DNA from 2 places in the Shewanella sp. GJ50-10 genome. Region 1 is predicted to be linked to the other one. Evidence: predicted binding sites of a transcription regulator. Region 1 holds the regulator's gene; the other holds the start of a gene.
The links. The regulator LexA, encoded in region 1, represses DNA repair genes until DNA is damaged. The targets are predictions, from matches to a motif close to TACTGTATNNNNATACAGTA.
Positions count from the first base shown of each region.

Region 2: a site for LexA is predicted at 9,352-9,371, ahead of AC0L4E_RS12105 (DNA topoisomerase III). Genes of this name have one in related genera too.

Region 1 covers NZ_JBVVSS010000001.1:4,236,736-4,247,768, forward strand. The annotation lists gene AC0L4E_RS17885 (HlyD family secretion protein) at 1-557, opposite strand, end outside; gene AC0L4E_RS17890 (MFS transporter) at 554-898, opposite strand; gene AC0L4E_RS17895 (helix-turn-helix domain-containing protein) at 1,057-2,109, shown strand; gene mtr (tryptophan permease) at 2,134-3,378, opposite strand; gene plsB (glycerol-3-phosphate 1-O-acyltransferase PlsB) at 3,390-5,810, opposite strand; gene lexA (transcriptional repressor LexA) at 6,228-6,845, shown strand; gene AC0L4E_RS17915 (cell division inhibitor SulA) at 6,842-7,348, shown strand; gene coxB (cytochrome c oxidase subunit II) at 7,791-9,371, shown strand; gene ctaD (cytochrome c oxidase subunit I) at 9,381-11,003, shown strand; gene AC0L4E_RS17930 (cytochrome c oxidase assembly protein) at 11,005-11,033, shown strand, end outside.
Region 2 covers NZ_JBVVSS010000001.1:2,876,605-2,887,637, forward strand. The annotation lists gene AC0L4E_RS12070 (MBL fold metallo-hydrolase) at 1-579, opposite strand, end outside; gene AC0L4E_RS12075 (alpha/beta fold hydrolase) at 980-2,278, shown strand; gene AC0L4E_RS12080 (hypothetical protein) at 2,552-3,046, opposite strand; gene AC0L4E_RS12085 (HlyD family secretion protein) at 3,258-4,244, opposite strand; gene AC0L4E_RS12090 (hypothetical protein) at 4,515-4,961, opposite strand; gene AC0L4E_RS12095 (heparin lyase I family protein) at 5,163-6,098, opposite strand; gene AC0L4E_RS12100 (prohibitin family protein) at 6,278-7,156, opposite strand; gene AC0L4E_RS12105 (DNA topoisomerase III) at 7,271-9,289, opposite strand; gene AC0L4E_RS12110 (hypothetical protein) at 9,701-9,883, shown strand; gene lepB (signal peptidase I) at 9,945-10,664, opposite strand; gene AC0L4E_RS12120 (DUF1254 domain-containing protein) at 10,999-11,033, opposite strand, start outside.

The DNA.
Region 1 (11,033 bases):
GTTTGTTGCTCATCCAACTGACTTTCAGTAATAGTGTCTGGCACTTTACTATTTTGCTCTACGTAACGAGCAAGGGTTGTTTGTTTCCACGCTAAATCTTTCTTGGCTGCATGTAACTGATTTTTACTGATCGCTTCGTCAGAGTCCGCTGCTTGCAGTTCTTTCTCTGCGATATTGATATCTTCTTTCGCTAAAGATAAGGCCACTGTCGCGGTTTGCTTACCAACAACAGCCTTATTTAGCGCTATTTGGTACGGCTCGTCATCCAGTTCATATATCAACTGCCCTGCTACGACTCTTTCATTAGGCTCAACATAAATACCGGTTACATTTCCTTTGATTTTTGTTGATGCTGGACGTAACTGAATATGGGGCGATTGCACCACCGAGCCACCTGTTATATCCATAGGTGCATAATTTAATAAGCCAACCCAAACAAACATCAACCAACCCGTTCCACCTAAATAGGCAAACGCTTTGGTACCTTTATTCCACGGCATGCCAATCATTCGCAGAATATAAATAAACAGTGCCCAAACGGCTAAACCTTCAATCATGAGCTAGTCTCCTCTTTTTCGGGAGTGGCGGTAACAGGGATATCCCGTTCATTCTCTCGCCAAATATCTCTTATACGTCTTAGCGCTTTCCCGCTATCAATGAAGGCAACCATCACAGCTAAAACCCACACCCAGTGCCAGAGAAACCCTATCCAGGTGAGCGCTGTAATTAATCCTATTTGCTGATGGTTTTCTTTGTGCGCCTTATCAATTGGCAGTTCGTGAACTTTCCAAAAGCCAATGCCTGCGGCGGCAACTACACCCACCAATACCACCAAGGCTACCCCGTGAAGTGCAGCATCAACACCTGTATCGACGAATGGCATACTGAATAAACTCATATTGATCTCACCTCGGTAAACTTAGATGTTGCGTAGTGTGCCTCTACCACTTAAAATCACAACAAGAAGTATCCATTCGTATCAATTAACATCACTTTTTGACTCAATCAGATACTTTAATATAATCATTCTGCTCAAATGACTTATGAGAAATAGCGATGGCTTTTAACGTTTCTTTTATCCGAGTTTGTTGTGTCATCCCCGTACTTCAAGGGATTGAGAAACATTATCAGATCACTCACTCTGACCTTTCTATTCCCGATAACTTGATCAAAGAGCCAATGACCCTGATCCCTTTCTCTGAAGTGGCTATGTGGTTAAACAAAATTGAATTGTTAACCGGTGATAGTGATTACATGCTCAAAATCCAAAACTATTTGGATATTAGCCGATTTAATATGCCCAATAATTGGTTTCTCGCCACGCCAGATCTAGCGATTACCTTTAGGCGCATTAACTACGCCATGGCCTGTTTTCATTCAGGTGCTAGTTATTATGGCGCTCAATCAAACAGAATTATTAAATGGTGTTATCGCAACGATTACTTGAGTAAGAAGGCAAAGTCTCATGACTCGCTGCGAGTAGCGCTAACGTTATTAAACACCTGTAAACACTTCCTTGGTAAAGATTATCAACCTAAAAAAGTGATGCTAAGTGGGCCTTCATTAGGGCAATTGGGGGTTGAACAAGCTTTCGGCTGCCAAGTCACTTGGAATGCTCCGTTAACGGAAATTTGGTTAGATATTGATTCATTAATAAGTTCTGAAGAAAGCTTCTTATCTTCGCTTTCAACCACAGATCAAATCAAAAAGAATAACAGCAGTAGTATTTCGCTCAATCAACTCGACTCGTATTTAAATATGCCGCAGCCTCATGACACGCCCAAAGTGCTCTATGAATTAGTAAACTATATTCGTTTTTATGGCTTACCAACGGTGGATTCATTGGCAGATTTATGTGGATTTTCAAGGCAACAATTGCAAAGGCGATTGCAAAAAAATGGCTTTAGCTTTACCGAACTGATGCGCTACATCTTAGGCAGCTTATCCATCAAATACATGCTGGAAGGCAAGGAGGTTAATGAGATTTCAGCATTATTGGGTTATGCCAGTGTTCGCAGTTTCAGTAAAAGCTTTCAGCGATTACACCGCCAAACACCGACCCAATACATTGAAAAACTGCATCAAAAAAGCCCTCACAAGAGGGCTTAATAAAGCGATAATATTACAGACTAATTATCGATATACAGGCAACAAATCAGCCATTGCTAATAAATGGCATGCTGCAGTTAATACACCAAACAAGATAACAACCACAACTAAAGGCGTGCCGCCCGGTACTCGGAAGCTATTCTCGTCAGGGAACATTTTACGCGACTTGTAGGCCATCATTGCAGGCACAATAGCAGCCCAAATGGTTGCCGCTAATGCTGCAAAACCAATGGCAATCAAAAAGCCATTTGGGAATAACAAGCCTAAAACCGTAGGAGGAATAAAGGTTACAGCCGCTGTTTTAATTCGTCCATTAACCGACTCATCAAAGCCAAACAGATCAGCAAGGTAATCGAATAAACCTAAGGTGACACCTAAGAATGAAGAAGCGACAGCCAAATTAGCAAATAGAGTCAGCATGGTGTTTAGCCAAGCATTAGACATGACATCCGATAATGCACCCACCAATACGCCCATATTACCGCCTTGAGCAATAATATCGTTGAACTGGCTGCGAGGAATATTACCCATGGTTGCCACTAACCAGCAGCTGTAAATCACTAACGCGATGAAAGTACCAATACAGATGGCTTTAATAATTAAGCTAGGCTGCTTGCCGTAATATTTCACTAAACTTGGCACATTGCCATGGTAACCAAAACTGGTTAAACCAAATGGAATGGCAGCTAAAATATAAGGCGCAAAACTTGCTTCACCATCTGGCACTAATAGCTTAACGCTATCAACATCAATGAGGAGATTACCGACTGCTAAAAAGAAGGTAATGATCATTCCGCCCAGCATCACTGTGGTTATACGATCAACTACTTTAGTACTGATCATCACAATAGCAGCAAGTACAAGAGCGAACACTAAGCCTGCAATGCTTTGCGGTAAATGGATCCCCATCCCCGACAAAGTGTGGTTCACGATGGATCCACCGCCACTAATGTATGCGTAAGTCAGAATATATAATACGAAGGTAATCGATAGGCCGTTAACAATACGCCAGAACTGGCCTAAAGTGACTTTGGTTAAGGTGTCAAAACTGTCACCTGGTTTAAAGTGCAAGTTAGTCTCTAGCAGCATTAAGCCTGACACCAACATACAAAACCAAATGCCGACTAACATTGCGATTGAATAGCCAAACCACATGCCAGCACTAACAACTGGAAGGGAGAACATGCCAGCACCAACAGTGGTACCAGCAATAATCATTGCGCCGCCTAACAAAGATTTATTTTTCGGCTGCGTTTGTGTTGAACTCATAAAGTTATTCGTTACCCATGTTCCATAGTCACACTGTCGACTATGGTTTTACGAACAGATAGTCGCAACATACCATTGGCATGATCGCGGATTCGGATGACAGCAAATTGATTGTCACTACCCGATAAGTGCCCTAATTCTTTTAATTTTACACTCAAATTATTGTAGAGTTTTTTATCGTAAAACTCTGGCGCAGTAATTCCGTGTAAAGCACCTAAACGCTGAGCTAGCATGTGGCTCGCGCTTTCTAGATCTGAACGTTCAATATCCGGTTTGTAAGCCAGTAAATTAAAGATAATCGCGTAACGTTGTAATGTCTCACTGACAGTTTCAGACAATAGCATTAACTGGGTAATATTACCTTGATTGACTTCAAACTCAGTTGTACCAGTAATCAAACCTTGCTCAACAAACAAGTCCAAGACATGGTCGACATATGCAGGTAAGTCTTCAATCCCCATAAACAATTCTGCTTTTAGTAATGGGTAGAAATCATTGACGATGCTATGGATCTTCTCACGGCTATGTTCTTCGTATTGCACTAAACAACTAGCAATTAACGAAGGTACAGCCATCAAGTGAATAATGTTATTTCGGTAGTAGCTCATTGCAATAACAGCATGCTCTTCAATCGCAATAATTTCACCAAGCTTATCGCTAGTTGAAGTGAACTTTTTAAGTGACAAACATTGCTCAACCACTTCAGTAGGATTACCTTCCGCTACTGAGGTATAGCCGGTATAAGGCACCTCTTTTAATAGCTTAAGATATAAATCTAACTGTCTTTCAAGCTCGCCGCGCTCTAGCGCATTTTGCTCAGAAGCCAATAACACCATACTGGTTAATGTGACTGAGCTGGCCGCTGCGGCGCTATTAATGTTAGTCATCACTTTATTGGCAAGTGTATTTACCGCTGGGGTTAACCAAGTTGGTTTTTGCTCAGGATCTTGTGCAATTTCTTCGCGCCAATCAGGTGCTTGTTGGTTTAAGAATTGCTGCACGTTAATTGGCTCACCAAAGTTCACATAGCCTTGGCCGAAGTTACCTAATTTACGTAACGCACCAAATACCTGCCATACCGATTCTTTTTGCTTTTTCTTACCGCTTAATTCTTTGTGGTAAGTCGATACTTCCATCACGTGATCGTAGCCTAAGTACACTGGCACTAGTGTTACTGGACGCTCGATACCGCGCAGCACACTGTTCACTGTCATTGCTAACATGCCAGTTTTTGGCGCGAGTAAACGACCTGTACGTGAACGTCCACCTTCAGTGAAGTACTCAACTGAATAGCCTTTAGCAAATAATTGGTCTAAATATTCTCTGAATACTGCGGTGTAAAGCTTATTACCGTTAAAGCTACGACGAATAAAGAAGGCGCCACCACGGCGGAACATCGGTCCTGCTGGCCAGAAGTTCAAGTTAATTCCAGCAGCAATGTGCGGTGGAACCATACCTTGATAATAGAGAATATAAGAGAGTAATAAGTAATCCATGTGGCTACGATGACATGGTACATAAACAATTTCGTGACCATCATGATGCAGCTTACGAACTTGCTCAGCACTCTTAATGCTAATGCCGCTGTATAACTTGTTCCATAGCCAAGTTAAAAAGCGCTCTGCAATACGAATCAGGTTATCAGAGTAATCGGCAGCAATTTCATCTAGATATTCAATGGCCTTTTCACGCGCCTTTTCTTCAGAAATCTTCTTGTTCGCCGCTTCCTCTTGAATCGCTTTAGTGATCGACTCAGATTTAAGTAACGAATTAAACATCGCTTGACGGTTTGGCAATTGTGGCCCCGTCATCACTTTCCGCTGACGTCGGAAATGCACTCGTGCAACACGAATTAACTTGTGAGCAATGCTGACATCAGTGCCGTGCTCATCAGCCATATAACGCAAAGACATCGCGTTTGAGAATTGAATAAAGTTATGACGACCTAAGAATAAAATCATTAGCCACTTGCGAAGCCAAGTCGGGTTTTCACGCTCGAATACGGCAGCGGTCATGGTGTCATCTTCTTTACCAGGAATACGTCCCCAATAAAGGCTAACTGGCACCAATTGAATATCTAACTGTTTATTCTTTTGGTGTAAGTCGAGTAATTTGGTGAAGTTGGCAACAAACTTCTCGCCACTATGGCGTTTGCCAAATAAAGGTTTACGGCCTTCAACACACACAATTCTTGGTGTGTTCAGCCCATCAATATCCAAACGCTCATAAGGACTAGGTAGATTGTACTTTGCAGTAATTTCATTTAGCGCCGCGATATCACTCAGCGACTCTGTCTTCATGACATAGACCACTGGTTTTTCAGGATCTAGGTTTAAGTCAGCGAACGGATCTTCAGGTACAACAACACTGTGCACCATTAGTTTCTGAATCCAACGCAACGATTTAGCAATGATAGAATCTGGTTTTAACATGAGTATTCGCATTATCAACAACGATTTATTGCGCATAGGATACCAGAATCTTGGTGGGATTCACTAACCTGCTTATATGTAGTTAACAATTAAGCATCAAACTGAATCCCCTTACGGCTAATTAGATAAGCAAATAACTCGCTTATTTATGCTTATCAAAAATAAACCACAGTACTGTATAAATATACTGTATCGACTAAAAACCGCATCATTTGTACATCAATGATAATTTAATCAAAATAAAAACCTTTTCAACCAAAATAACTTAAACTATTGATTTTAAATATATTTAAGTTAAACCAACCAGTTATAGATGAATTTTAATCGGCCTCATTCTTAAAATTCATTGGTTAATACTTGCGCGACCAAGGATACTGTATATAATGACAGTCACTGTATAAAAAAACAGGAATCAACATGAGACCTTTAACGCCACGACAAGCTGAAATTCTAGAACTAATTAAATGTAATATTGCCGAGACAGGTATGCCGCCTACTCGTGCAGAAATTGCCACTAGATTAGGCTTTAAAAGTGCTAATGCTGCTGAAGAGCATTTAAAAGCACTTGCTAAAAAAGGTTGTATCGAAATTATTCCTGGTACTTCACGCGGTATCCGCATGATTCAGGAAGAAGAGGAAGTCGAAGAAGGCTTACCACTAATCGGTCAAGTTGCCGCTGGTGAACCTATCCTCGCAATGGAGCATGTTGAGCAATACTTCCAAGTTGATCCTGAAATGTTCAAACCTAATGCTAATTTCTTACTACGCGTTCGTGGCGACAGTATGAAAGATATTGGCATTATCGAAGGTGACTTACTGGCTGTGCACAAGATGCAACAAGCCAAAAACGGCCAAGTTGTCGTTGCCCGTGTTGATGATGATGTCACCGTTAAACGTTTTGAAAAGAAAGGCAATGTTGTTTATCTGCACGCAGAAAATGAACAATATTCGCCGATAAAAGTTGATTTAACATGCCAGAGTCTCACCATTGAAGGACTTGCTGTTGGCGTTATCCGAAATGGAGGTTGGTTATGAACACATTATTAGGTAATGCTCCGCGTCACCCAGGTTTATGGGTAGATATGACCTCAGCCACAGCGCCTGTTAAGCAAGGTATTGAAACCAAACAAAGTGCTAATCAAGGCATCACTGAGCTAACCCAGTTATGCAGCCAGTTAGCAGTATTAAGTCAACAAGGCCGTTGGATTGTATTGATTAATCCACCACATATTGGCTATAAGCAAATATTGGCCAATGCCAATGTTCGTATGGATCGAGTATTACTTGTTCATACCAAAGATGAAGTTGAAACGCTTTGGGCAATGGAAAAAGCATTAACAAGTGGTACTTCCAGTGCGGTTATTACATGGACAACACCATTAGATGCTCGTGATAATCGTCGCATTCAGTTAGTCGCTAAAAGCGCTTTGGCACAAGGTGTGATCATTGAAGATGTAAATACTCACTTACATGATGAACATATGAGTGACAATACTTCAGCAGCACCATCAAGGTTAAATTTATCTGCTTTCCACTAACCGAATCTCTCTTGAAAAAGCCCTTCATTACTGTGAAGGGCTTTTTTTACGCCTTTTTTCAGCAAATTAGATGATAAAGTGATCTTGATCAATATTTAATCTCCAAGTAATGTAGTTAACAAGAGGCTAACAAATTGTTATCACTCTTGAGTTAATAAAACGATAAGAAGCTACAAAACGCTGTAAAAATTGTGCTGGTACCATGCGGTATAGAAAGCCTTGAATAAAAAGCGTCAATTTAAGAATTGAAAAGTTCAGTATTAGGTACAAGTGTGGCCACCATAACCCAATAAAATAATCGAGTATTGATACTCGCAGCCACCGTGTACTTTGAAGTGATCAAACTTTTTCGGGAATTAGAGAAGTTTGCATAGAGCAGAGTATTACTGTGTGACTTTTCCTTGTTGTTATTGCAAATCGCAATTGGCAGAGGAGTGGTCTTGTGAAGCGATTGTTGTATGGATTAATGGTGCTGTTATTTGCAGTACCGCTTGCTGCGGCTGATATGCCGCTTAACATGACACAAGGTGTGACAGAAATCAGTGGTAAGGTTTATGACCTCCATATGATTATTCTATATATCTGTTGTGCGATTGGTGTTGTGGTCTTTGGGATCATGATTTACTCGATGATCTATCACAGAAAATCTAAAGGCGCTAAACCTGCCGATTTTCATGACAGTACCAAGGTTGAAATAGCATGGACTGTCGTGCCATTTATCATCCTTATTGGTATGGCAATTCCTGCCACTAAAACTCTGATAGCTATGGAAGACCCTAGTGATGCAGATTTAACCATTAAAGTTACCGGCTCTCAGTGGAAATGGCATTACAGCTATTTCAACGAAGATGTCGAGTTCTTCAGTTTACTTTCAACGCCAGCAGAGCAAATCCAAGGTTCAGCTGAAAAAACTGAAACATACTTACTGGAAGTCGATAAGCCACTCGTATTACCTATTAATCGTAAAGTGCGTTTCTTGATGACCAGTGATGATGTTATTCACTCATGGTGGGTACCTGCATTCGCGGTTAAAAAAGACGCTAATCCAGGCTTCATTAATGAAGCATGGACAAAAATCGATAAAGTCGGCACCTATCGCGGCCAATGTGCTGAATTGTGCGGAAAAGATCACGGCTTTATGCCTATCGTGGTTGAAGCACTTTCTGAAGCCGATTATGACCAGTGGTTAATTGACCAAAAGCAGCTAGCTGTTGATGCTAAAGCTGCAGCAGAAGCCTCGCTTACGCAAACACTCACATATGATGAGTTAATGACTCAAGGTGAGAAAGTCTATATGGGCGTTTGTGCCGCATGTCACCAACCTAATGGTGCTGGTCTTCCTGGTGTATTCCCATCTCTTATTGGTAGCCCTTTGATTAAAGGTCCTGTTAGCGATCATGTTGATATTGTGGTTAACGGTAAAGCAGGTACTGCGATGCAAGCATTTGCTAAACAGCTTACTGCGACTGAAATTGCTGCTGTTGTGACTTACGAGCGAAATGCTTGGGGTAATAACTCTGGCGATGTAGTGCAAGCCGCTGATATCAATGGTGGCGGTTCTGCGGCAAGTTCAGCGGATTCCGCAACTGACCAAACCGCAACGCCTGTAACCTTACCTGCTGAAATTAATCCGGCAAATGTTGAACAAGCCGTAACCGAAGCCGCTGCAGAAGTTGTGGAAGAAGTTAAAGCAGAAGTCGTACTAGATGATCTGACCATGGATGAACTTATGACCATGGGCGAGCAAGTCTATATGACCAATTGCGCCGCATGTCATCAAGCTGCAGGCACTGGATTACCGGGTGCTTTCCCTTCACTAATCGGTAGCCCAGCCATTACAGGGCCAGTTGAAGGACACATTGAAGTTGTCGTCAATGGTAAGGCTGGTACTGCAATGCAGGCATTTGGTTCTCTACTCACACCGCAACAACTCGCAGCAGTAATTACTTATGAGCGTAACGCTTGGGGTAATGACTCCGGAGATGCTGTACAGGCTTCTGACGTTGATGGTCATGGAAAGTAAGGGATTAAAATGAGCACTATTACACAAGATACAACCGAAGCTCATGATGGTCAGTCTCACGATGACCATGGCCATGATGATCACCATCATGGCGCGCCGAAAGGCATCATGCGCTGGATTTTAACCACTAACCATAAAGACATTGGTTCATTATATTTGTGGTTTAGTTTTTTAATGTTTCTCACTGGCGGTGCAATGGCGATGGTTATCCGCGCCGAATTGTTCCAACCAGGTTTACAATTAGTTGATCCAAACTTTTTCAACCAAATGACCACAGTTCACGGACTTATCATGGTATTTGGTGCCGTTATGCCAGCCTTTACCGGCTTGGCTAACTGGCTTATTCCTATGATGATTGGTGCGCCGGATATGGCACTACCTCGGATGAATAACTGGAGTTTTTGGATCCTACCATTCGCGTTTGCCATTCTATTAAGTTCGTTATTTATGGAAGGCGGTGGCCCCAACTTTGGTTGGACATTCTACGCACCACTATCAACTACCTACAGCCCTGATACCACTGCACTATTTGTATTTTCAGTACACATTATGGGAATAAGCTCAATTATGGGCGCGATCAACGTGGTCGTGACAATTGTGAATATGCGTGCACCAGGTATGACTTGGATGAAGTTGCCACTGTTCGTATGGACTTGGTTAATTACTGCATTCCTGTTGATTGCGGTGATGCCCGTACTCGCAGGTGCGGTCACCATGGTCTTAACTGATAAATACTTTGGTACCAGCTTCTTCGATGCTGCAGGTGGTGGTGACCCAGTCATGTTCCAGCACATTTTCTGGTTCTTCGGTCACCCTGAAGTTTACATTATGATTTTACCCTCATTCGGTATTATCTCCGCCATTGTGCCAACCTTTAGCCGTAAAAAGCTATTCGGTTACTCCTCGATGGTTTACGCCACCTCAAGTATTGCGATTCTGTCTTTCTTGGTTTGGGCGCATCACATGTTTACTACGGGTATGCCAGTATTCGCTGAGCTATTCTTCATGTATTGCACCATGCTGATTGCGGTGCCCACAGGGGTGAAAGTGTTTAACTGGGTTGCAACCATGTGGCGTGGTTCAATTACCTTTGAAACCCCAATGTTGTTTGCAGTGGCCTTTATTATTCTATTCACGATTGGTGGGTTTTCTGGATTGATGCTGGCGATTACACCTGCGGATTTCCAATACCATGATACTTACTTTGTTGTGGCGCATTTCCACTACGTACTCGTAACGGGTGCAGTGTACTCCATTATGGCTGCGGCTTATTACTGGCTGCCGAAGTGGACTGGTCACATGTATAGCGAAACCTTAGGTCGCTGGCATTTCTGGTGTAGCACCATTTCAGTCAACGTGCTGTTTTTCCCAATGCACTTCTTAGGTCTTGCGGGTATGCCGCGTCGTATTCCTGATTATGCGATTCAATTTGCTGATGTTAACCAAATTGTCTCAATTGGTGGGTTTGCATTTGGTTTATCACAACTAATCTTCCTTGCTGTAGTCATTAAGTGTGTTCGAGGTGGAGAGAAAGCTGCGGATAAACCTTGGGAAGGCGCCGAAGGACTAGAATGGACCATCCCAAGTCCAGCACCTTATCACTCATTCACTACACCACCAGAGGTAAAGTGATATGAGCCAGCCAACAAAATCAAACCGTAA
Region 2 (11,033 bases), 1.4 Mb from region 1:
GCCATGACCCGGAATAAAACTCACCTTTTCGCCTAGTGGCCATAACTTTTGCGTAATCGAGTTAATCAGCTGCTTATGATCTGATTGTGGGAAATCAGTTCGGCCGATTGAACTTCTAAACAAGACATCACCAACCCATGCAAGGTGTGATTCTTTTGAGTGAAACACCACGTGACCCGGCGTATGGCCTGGACAATGCAGCACTGCTAAGGATTGTTCACCAATGGTGACTTCATCACCTTCGTTTAAATACTGAGTTGGTTCAAAGGAATCAATGTGCGGGAAACCAAAATTTTGGCTTTGCTTCGCTAAGCCTTCTAGCCAGAATTGGTCGGCTATGTGCGGCCCAACAATCGGGATATTGAGCTGATTAGCGAGAGTTTTAGCCCCACCAACATGATCAATATGGCCGTGAGTTAATAGAATTTTATCTAGAGTTAGCCCTAACTTACTGACTTCAGTCACAATGCGGTCAATGTCTCCGCCTGGATCAACCACTGCTGCTAGTTTGGTTTTTTCACACCAAATCACACTACAATTTTGTTGGAACGGGGTGACTGGAATGATTTGGTATTTCATTTCTTATTTCCTCACAGTAGCAAGTGTTTGCTTTGAGCTTATTATGCTTCAAGTGGCGTAAAAAAGTTTGATCTATCTTTTAAATATTTATAAAAAATTCACAATAACCCGAACGGTTGACGCCGACTTGATGTATTGACCGTATGTTCAATGAAACTATTTAAGCAATAAACAGGGTTAATTTACTCTTAGTTCCTTATTTCAATATGAATACATCACCTATATAGCACTGTATTTGAAGATGAGTTCTTAAAATGAATTGAAGTGCTTGTAAACTATTACAAACATAAATTAGCTTTCGCTAACAAAACTTAGCCAAATCAGCATAAGTTTTCATTGTGATCGATAGTTAAGCTTTCTACAATACTACCTTTCTCTAGTCTCTCTTCACAGGTAAAGCATGCAAATGGACAGCATTCTCTCAGGTATTGTTTCAAAGAAACATTTTTTCTCGGTTCCGCTCAATTATCAGCAACCAGAAGGAGAGAAAATAACGGTATTTGCCCGTGAAATCGTCAGCACTGAAAGCCAGAAAAAAGACCTACCTTATTTAGTGTATTTTCAAGGTGGCCCGGGGTTTGGCGCAGTTAGACCCATTGAGAATAGCGGCTGGATAAAGCGTGCCTTAGAAGAATATCGAGTTATTTTACTCGACCAACGAGGCACCGGCCTTTCAAGTTTAATCAATCATGTCACCCTGAGCCATTTAGCACTTGAAGAGCAAGTGGAGTACGTTAGCCAATTTCGCGCCGATAATATTATTCGCGACGCTGAGTTTATTCGCCTTAAATTAACCAACAATACTCAGTGGAGCATTTTAGGCCAAAGCTTTGGTGGTTTTTGTGTACTGCATTACTTGTCTGCTGCGCCGGATTCGATTAAAGAAGCCTTTATTACTGGCGGTATTCCATCTTTAACTCGACGCGCTGATGATGTTTATAAAGCGACATATCAACGAGTGATTAAAAAGAACAATGACTTTTATCGCCGCTTTAAAGATGCAGAGCAATTAACCTCTGAGCTTGCTGACTATATCGATAACAACCAAGTCATTTTAGCCACTGGCGAGCAACTCACCGTTGAAATGCTACAGCTGCTTGGGGTTAATATTGGTATGGAACAAGGCCCAGAGGCGGTTTATTACCTGTTAGAACAAGCGTTAATTGACACCGCCTCAGGCAAGCAGATTAATCCGCTTTTCTTACATCAATTTAGCCAATTCTTAGACTACAACACCAACCCAATTTTTGCCTTGATGCATGAATCAATTTATTGCCAGCAATTCCATCAACAAGGCGCAAATTGGTCTGCCCATCGTGTGAGAGAGCAGTTCCAGCAGTTTAATTATCAAAAAGGTCAACGTCTGTTATTTACTGGCGAGATGATTTATCCATGGATGTTTGAGCAATTTAATCAGTTAAAACCACTTAAAGCGTTAGCCGATGCTGTTGCGACTAAATCTGATTGGAGCAATTTATATGACGTTGATGTATTAATGCAAAATACAGTGCCCGTTACAGCAGCGATATACAGCGAAGATATGTATGTTGATATGAACTACAGCCTTGAAACAGCGCAGTTAGTTGATAACCTTCAATATTGGATGACATCAGAGTATGAGCACAATGGTATTCGTATTGATGGTGAACGAGTGTTAGATAAGCTGATTTCATTAAATCGTCAAAAATCCTTGAGATGATATGACTTTAGGTCAAAAAACGGCTTGAGATCACAATGTGAAAGACTAATTTAATTTTCAGTTAAGTAACAAGGCGCATAATCACTCGTGTTCCGCCCTTTATGTTGTGAACTAGTGAATTTTTATGAGTAATCCTTTATTGGCTTACTCATTTTTTTGGCTCAAATTCATCTGACAGTTCAAGTCACTATTACTAAGTTTTTAGTGTTTACTTAGCTAAAAACCGCAGGGAGCCTTAATTATTTTAGCTCCCTGCATGCAAGCTACATAACCTTAAGCTGTTTCAGCTGCCGCTTCATCTGTCGGTTTATCACGTAGTGAAAAGTAAATTTTCGACACCATAAATTCAGCAAATAATATCCCGAATACTAATACGAAGAAGGCCACTATGCCGTTAAATGGCCCTGTAAAGGTAATGCTGTCGCCGAAAGCTAAGTTAATTGCTTCAAGCATGATAATTTTTGAAAAGAACAAAATTGCCCATGTGCTTAAGGCGCGATAAATTTTCGGCGCTGTACCCGGTTTGCTCTTAAAGTGGTCAGCTAGCTTGTGCTCAAAGGCAATGGTCAGCTTGAGTAATAACTGCAGTAAAATGGCCACTAATAAGGTTACCGAAAAAGACGACACGGTAATATGTTGCCAATACTCAGCAAGTAAGTTCAACACAGTTAAATCAACTAGCACCGCTAAGGTATAACCTACAAAATAACGTTGTGGGCTATTAAAGCCATGTAATGGTCTAGCTAGCGTGGTTTGTTCTTCTGACATAGTAAACCTCTAATTTATCTGTGTTTATAAACGATTAGCTTGCCCATCAATAGTAACTAGTTATCAACAATATTCAAACAAATAAGTTACTAACGCCGATTAAATTAAGCCCTAATTAGCTTAATTTAATCATTACAAAGGTCCGGAATTAGAATGCTCCTGAATTAGAGCGCTCCTAAATTAGAGAGCCCTTAAAATAGAGGAATCTGAATTAAAAAGCGCCGAAATAACTCTTCATAGCTTTTAACCGTAACGTAGCCGCGCCTAACATATCGATTGGACCTAATAATGAAAACGGCTTTTCAGTTGATATCCACGCTGAGCCTCGAGCGCCAATTGGGATTTCAATACCTTCTGGGTCGGTAAATTCAATTAACACGGTGCGACCAATGTTTTTCGAATTATTGATAAGCTGTTGGGCGACGCCTTGCTCTTGGCTACCATGACTTCCTCTTGCTTCACCTGTCGCTAATGATATTGAATGCACTCGGCCTCGAAAAATATGACCTGGATAAGCATCAACATAGAACTCAGCAAACTGACCTTGCTTCACCCTATCCCATAATTGATCTGGGATACGCATTTCTAAAATCTTTGTTTCAGTGTTCCACAATTGAATGTTACCCACTCTAGAACCAGCAGCTGTGTCGATTCGAGTAATCGCACCGTCAAAAGGCGCACGGATCTCAAGCTGGTTATTCTCAAATTCAGCTTGTTGCTGCTGCGCTAGCAATGATTCACGGTCAAACTTTAGCGAGCTTAGCTTAGACTGATATTGGTCAATATCGCGTTTTGCCACCACATTTTTAACTTGAGTCAGCCTTGCCAAGTCTTGTTCTGTTTGGCTGATTTCACTATTGAGACTGTTAATTTCCGCTTCAATTTGACGCAAGCTATTGCTCTCTTCGTTATTTACCAAGGTATATAACAACTGCCCTTTTTCAACGCGCTGATTATGCTCAACGTAATATTGGTCGATTGATTCAGTTATCGGACTTAATATCGCCGTTTGTGCTCTTACAACTGATGAGTCAGTTAAATCCACAGGTGAATAAAAACGATGGGCAAAAAACACAGCTAAGTTTATCAGCACGCCCACTACTACCATTGAGATGTAATTAGCTGTGGTGCGTTTAACCAAACCGGTTTTCAATAGAATCCAGCAAATCAATATATATGGGTAAAGTAGCTCTTTCATTATGCTTGTCTCCCTATAGGGCCTGTTGATTTTTCAAGGTTATTTTTGCAGCGAATTGTTGACCATTTATACAAGGCAGAGACTTTGTGGTGTAGTTAATCTACATAAAAAGTCGATAACGCAGTAAAAATGGCCAACAAACGCTGCCCAAAGGGTTCGATTAAAAGCGTTTTACTCTTTGTTGGATGAATTTTGCTTAGATGACTAGGCATCAATCCATCCGCCTCAATTAAAACGCTTTTATTTCGAACAAAACTTAATCTACAAAGATCAGCAGGCCCTAATCACTGCAGAAATCTTCTTCCAATCTGTCACTACAATTAAGATCGAAGCTATCCACAATTCATTGTAAAAAAAGCCGATAGTACATAACCAAAACACCAATTTTGCTTGCCCTGTATGTTCGGCATGCTTTTTAGGTAATGAGTGCAATTTCCAATACCCCCAAATCGCTAAGCAAATCGTGACAATCAGCATCATGGTCAGTGCGCCGATAAAGATCTCGGTATCGAGGAACTTGCCTTTAAGCGCGGAAGTCGTAGTCCAATAATCTGCTGGAATATCTTGATGGTGCACAGTAAAGCCACTCGCCAGTAGTACCGAGCCAAGAACTATCGAGACTAGCGTCATCAAAATAATAAACTTGGTTTTATGGCGACTGACAAAACCTGCTGCGGGTTTGGTTTTAGGAATAGTATTAGAAACTGAATGTGTCATAACCTGCCTCAATTTGATGTTTAATCATCTTGTAATGGCAGAAATTATAGGTTGAGGCTGGCGGCAAAAGTTACCATTTTACGCCACAATATTGGGGAGGATAAATTGACTAATTTGCTGGCTGGTTAACTGAAGAATGAACTGACGAACTGACGAACTGACTGAAGAATTAAAATATAAAATCAGAAATAGTAAAGCAGATTAAAAATGACTGACTTTCACATCATCTAACCAGATTGATTCAACTCGTTCAGAACGCTGACGTAGAATCCCTAACTGAATAAACATATTCTCATTATTGGCAACTAAGGTTTGTAAGGTTAAATCGACTTGTTGTTGGTTATCCAATGATACTTGTATATGGCCTTTATCCATTGACCAGCGAGTTTCTAACTTAACGGTATACCAAACGTTTGGTTTTATATTATCAATCTGCCATAAGGCTTGTTGCTTGTTTTGCGTTTCAGCTTGCTCATCTATCACTACCGTTTTGGCAATATTAGATACCAAACTCATCCTTGCACCATTAAGTTGTAGTCGATAACTTTGGCGATAGGTTTTATCGGACTCCCAGTACGCTATTTGGTGGGTGTCTTCACTGAACAATTCAGGAAGCATAAACTGCCAGCTCACACTTGTCGTTTGGCCTTCTCTGGTATGTGTTGGCTTATGTTGTAACTCCACCCGATTAAGTGCATCTATACCACGCCAAAGATAAGATTGTTCGCCTGTAATCTCGATTAAAGCAGCATAATCTTGAGCCATACTTGAAGCAGAGTTTGAGTTTGAGACAGATGTTGAAGCAGAGATCGAATCAGCAGTATCAGCTGGATTCGGTTTAGGATGAACGCTAATACCTTGAGAATGTAGAATATATGACCACTTATCTAAATTTTGCTCATCAAAGGTTTCATGCCAAATACCTGTTGAGATAACACGACTGCTAGCCTGTAGTTGAGAACTTGCAGTCAGCACTTGAGCATTTCCAGCCAAAGATGGTTTAGCTGAGTCTATCAATGTAATGACAAGTATTAACGCTACAGGTGCAGTGGCAGCAACAACTGAGGCTGCACTTTTAGTAACTGTTATTCGATTGCGAGAAGATTGCAGTTTTCCCAGTTTTCCCAATCTTCCCATTGTTCATTAGCCTTTTCGCTCAAGCAAAACGTTTTATTTATGCTTTCAGATTAGCGAAAGTATTGAGAATAAGGAACTTTATATTGAGTAAACTATTTACTCAATAAACAACAATAAAAAAGCGCAATATTGCTATTGCGCTTTATGGTCAATCAAATATTGGTGTCGCTTATAAAAAACTAGTTACCTTGAGTCTCACGAATATCCATTATTGGCATCACACCTTCACCCATCATGGTTGTCGGTAATTTTCCATCCCATGCTTGCGCTTCAGTTAAGGTGACAATTAACGGGTTGTTTTTAAGCGCTTTGGCTTTAGCTTCAATCGCTTGAGCTTCGGCCTTACCTCTTAGTAATATCGACTGAGCTTCTGCTTCGGCAATTTTTAAAATACCTTTTGCTTTAGCATCAGCGGTGTTCACTGCACGTAATGCTTCTAGGCGCTGCCTTTCAAGCTTATGCTCTTCTGCCGCAGCTAAGTTTTTCTCAGTTTGTTTAATTTCAATAGAGTTAATATACTTTTGCGGCAAGATAATATTTTCGATTTGAATGTTATCAACGACAACCGGAAAATCAGCCATTTCTTCAGATAAACGACGCTCAATGCCTTGAATCGCACTGGCTCTGTCTTGAATCAATTGTTCAGCTTCAAACTGAGGAATCGTATCTTTTGTGGCTGAACGAAATCGAGGGTCTAAAATACGCTGCTCAAATTGACTCAATCCGCCGTAGCTTTTAAACAGTTCTAATGCGGCTTCTTTATTCACTGTCCAGTTAACCGATACTTCAACTGTCACTGGCATCTGCTCTTTGGTGCTTGATGCCATTTTTTCTGCATTTTTACGGGTTCTGACTTCAATCATTTCTACTGTTTCAATAAAAGGGATTTTAAAATGCAGACCTGGGTTTTGCTGATCTTTTGCTTCTCCGAAGCGTTTAACCACACCAACATGACCTTCAATGACTATGTAGTAAGAGTTAAACACAGCAATGATGAGCAATAAAAATGGTAACGCTTTAAAAAGCGAAGAGGGGGTAATTACGTCCTTGATATTCATAAACTTCCTAATGATTTAAATAACATAGCATTTTCCTAACGCGCTAGGTTACCTAAAACAAACCAAATCGCAACACAATTTAATAAAGTGTATCAATCAAGCTAAACAATTAATTTACTTGCTACTGCGGCTCTTGGTGGTTTTTGTAGATTTAGCAGTCCCCTTGGAGGCGCTGGCAGTTGATTTACGTTTATAACCACTTTTAGCACCACTTCTTGAACCTGAACGACGCTTTTTATAACCTGGGCCCGTTACCCCAGATAACGCATTGGGTAATTGATTAGCCGCTTGAGTTATCAGTTCATTCAATTGATTGATTAATGGCGTCATAAACGCATCGTAACGTAACTGTTTTTGACTAATGGCATCGAGACTACTTTCCCATAGCGCTGTCATATCTGGCGTTGTGGCAGATTCTGGTAATGAATTCACCAAACCGCTACCCACAGCTGTCGCTACAATCGCCTTACCTTGGCGCTGTAAATAGCCACGCTTAAATAGCAACTCAATAATACCTGCCCGTGTGGCTTCAGTGCCCAAACCATCTGTATCTTTGAGGATTTTTTTCACTTCAGCATTGGTGACATAACGGTTAATTCCGGTCATTGCCCCTAATAATGTCGCATCGGTAAAATGCTTTGGCGGCTGAGTAATTTTTTCAACCAGCTCTCCATGTGGGCAATGTAATTGCTGACCTTTTGCTAGCGCAGGTAGCGTGGCTAACTCGTCATCCTCTTTGTTTGGGTTTAAACCATTAGCACTTGAGTTACTTGATGCGAATAACTGCTTCCAGCCCAATGAGGTTTCTTGTTTGGCTTTGGTAGTGAATAAGCCACCCGCGATAGTGACTTCAACCTGAGTTTCGTCATATAAGTATGCAGCGTAAAACTGGGCTAAGTATTGTCTAGCAATATGGGAATATAACTTGGCTTCTTTTGACGACAAGTTAGCTAAATTACTGACTTTTTCAGTGGGTACAATTGCGTGGTGAGCATCCACTTTTTTATCATCCCATGCTTTAGATTTAAGCTTGGCATTTGGCGCATCAGCTTTAGCCGTTAACGAAGGATCGTTTTTAGTAATCGCATTAATGACTTGCGGTGCTAAACCATGTTGCTCAACCGGTAAGTAACGACTATCTGAGCGAGGATAAGTAATCAGTTTATGGCGCTCGTACAAGCTTTGGCATATATCCAAGACTTCTTTAGCACTCATGCCAAATCGTTTAGCAGCATCAATTTGTAATGCCGATAAACTATATGGTAGTGGCGGGTTTTGGCGTTTACTTTTCGATTCAAGTTTAGTGACTTCAGCAGGTTGGTTGCTAATGCGACCAACAACATTTTCAGCTAAGCCTTTTGCCAGCACTCGACCTTCTTCATCCATATATGGCTGACAAGCTTCACTGGGTTTCCACTTAGCTGTGAATGATTCATTTTGCTCAGTTAATAAATGCGCTAACACTTCATAGAAAGGTTTAGGAATAAAGTTCGCGATTTCTTCATCACGTCTTACGACTAACCCAAGTACTGGGGTTTGGACTCGCCCAACCGATAGTACCCCTTGATAGCCCACCTTTTTACCTTGAATGGTATAAGCGCGAGTCATATTCATGCCATACAACCAATCAGCGCGACTGCGGGCTAATGCAGAGGTTGAAAGTGGCACAAACTCTTTATTGGTTCGCATTTGGCCGAGGGCTCTTTTAACCGCTGAAGGATTTAAGTCACTGATCAGCAGGCGTTGAGTTTGGGCAATTTTATCCGCTTTTACCCCTGAATGAGAAATGACTTCATCCACCAACAACTGCCCTTCTCTGTCAGGATCGCCAGCGTTAACCAGACTGGATGCCTGCTTTATCAGTTTTTTTAAGGTAGATAATTGCGAGCGTGTTTTTGACTTTGGCTTTAATTTCCATTGTTCAGGCACAATTGGCAGATGAGCTAGCTGCCAAGATTTGTAAGCAGGATCGTAAGCATCGGGTTCAGCTTGCTCTAATAAATGCCCCACACACCATGAAACACAATCACCGTTAGCGGTCATAATGTAACCATCACCTTTTTTGTGTGGCTTTGGTAATACATCAGCTATGGCTCGGCCTAAGCTTGGTTTCTCGGCAATATATAGGATCATTCAAGTCTAACCATCTAGATTGGGAAGCGCTTTTAACACTGTATTTTTAATATTATGGCTCTTACTGTATATAATTACAGTGATTATTAACAGTAAATATTCACTGAAATTAGATTTAACAAGAATTGGCAATAAATAACATCTAAGAGAGTTTATATAACGTTCAAAGGCTTCTATAGCTAGCTGTTCACTATTTAATGTGCCTATTTTTGTAGTAAATTTTCACAACCGAAATATAAAGAATATAAAAACACCCCATTAGCCATACAATTGACTTTTTTGGCACTAAAAAACAACCATATCGACTGCTACTGCTTTATGAAAGCTGGAAAAAAGTTGATCTAGATCATCATTGCTAACAAATTCTTGAGATAGGTTTAGTTATCGCAGAATTGAGGTCAGGAGGCCGTTATGGAATTAAAGCAATGTGAGAAATGCTATACAGACGTTTGTGTTAACGGTAAGTGGTTTCACCATGATCATTTGACCACCAATGCCTATATGCTGAATGGCGGTTCGCCTGAAACAATTGAATTGGCAAAAATGCCAACAACTGAGTCAGAACTGATTAATATGTTAACCAACGCTTTCTGATGAAATCACATACAACCGTTAATTTTCAATATTAGCGGTTGTATGTACCTTTAATTAGCAGCTATCCGCTAATTAAAGAATGGAAAAACCGTTCTGTTCTTGGTAAATAGCCATTTTCATAATTTAAAGACATCACCACACTCTCAGTGCTGCCAATAATTTCATGGCGGGGCACAAATCCAATGACTCTTGAGTCAGCACTATTATCTCTATTATCACCGAGCACAAGGTAGTAATCCTTAGGTACTGTTACCTCACTAAAGCTTGAGCGAACTGAGCCCAATTTACTCACTCTGATTGAGTGTTTCATGCCGAGTAAATCTTCTATTCTATCTTGGCTAGGTAAATCTGCTGGTGTTTGATTAGCTTGCGGGTAATCAAACTCTGCCTGTTGCTTTGCAGCAATTACTGGCAGCGGTTTATCTTGATAGCTTAAGGCATGTTGATTAATAACCAATTGGTTGTTAACTAAGGCTACTGTATCGCCAGGCACACCGACCACACGCTTAACTAACCTATTGTCAGCGGCTTCTGAGTCAAAAATAATAATATCGCCGCGCGCAGGTTCCCCAGTCTGATATACAGAAACATGGGTGAAAGGAATTCGAATATCGTATGCCATCTTGTTGGCAAGGATTCTGTCACCTTCAACAATAGTGGGTTTCATTGACCCTGTTGGTACGGTATACCAATCAGCGACGGCACTTCTAAATACACTCATTAATAGGATAAAAATTATCAGTGATTGGTATTCTTTAAGTATCTTTGCAAGCTTTTTTATCATCATAATCCCTTATATATTCACGGTTTAACTAACCTTGATAAGCATTGAAATAAGCAATAATGAAGCCAACAAAATTTAACTAAGAAAATCATCACCTTATAAAACACTACTTTAAGTCAGTGTTAGATTTTGCGAACTAATAGTCTTTTTCACATCAATAAATGTCATCTTCACTCATTTAATTTGGAGTTTTAACTCTTGTCATAGAGTGACTAGGGCCTGTTGATCTTTGCAGGCTAAGTTTTGTTCGAAATAAAAACGTTAATGCCCTTAGTAAGCCATAAAAAAAGCCACTATAAAGTGGCTTTAAAACTCAACAAAGGGGCCTAGATTAGTCGACAGCTTTTACTAAAGGCAATAACCGAT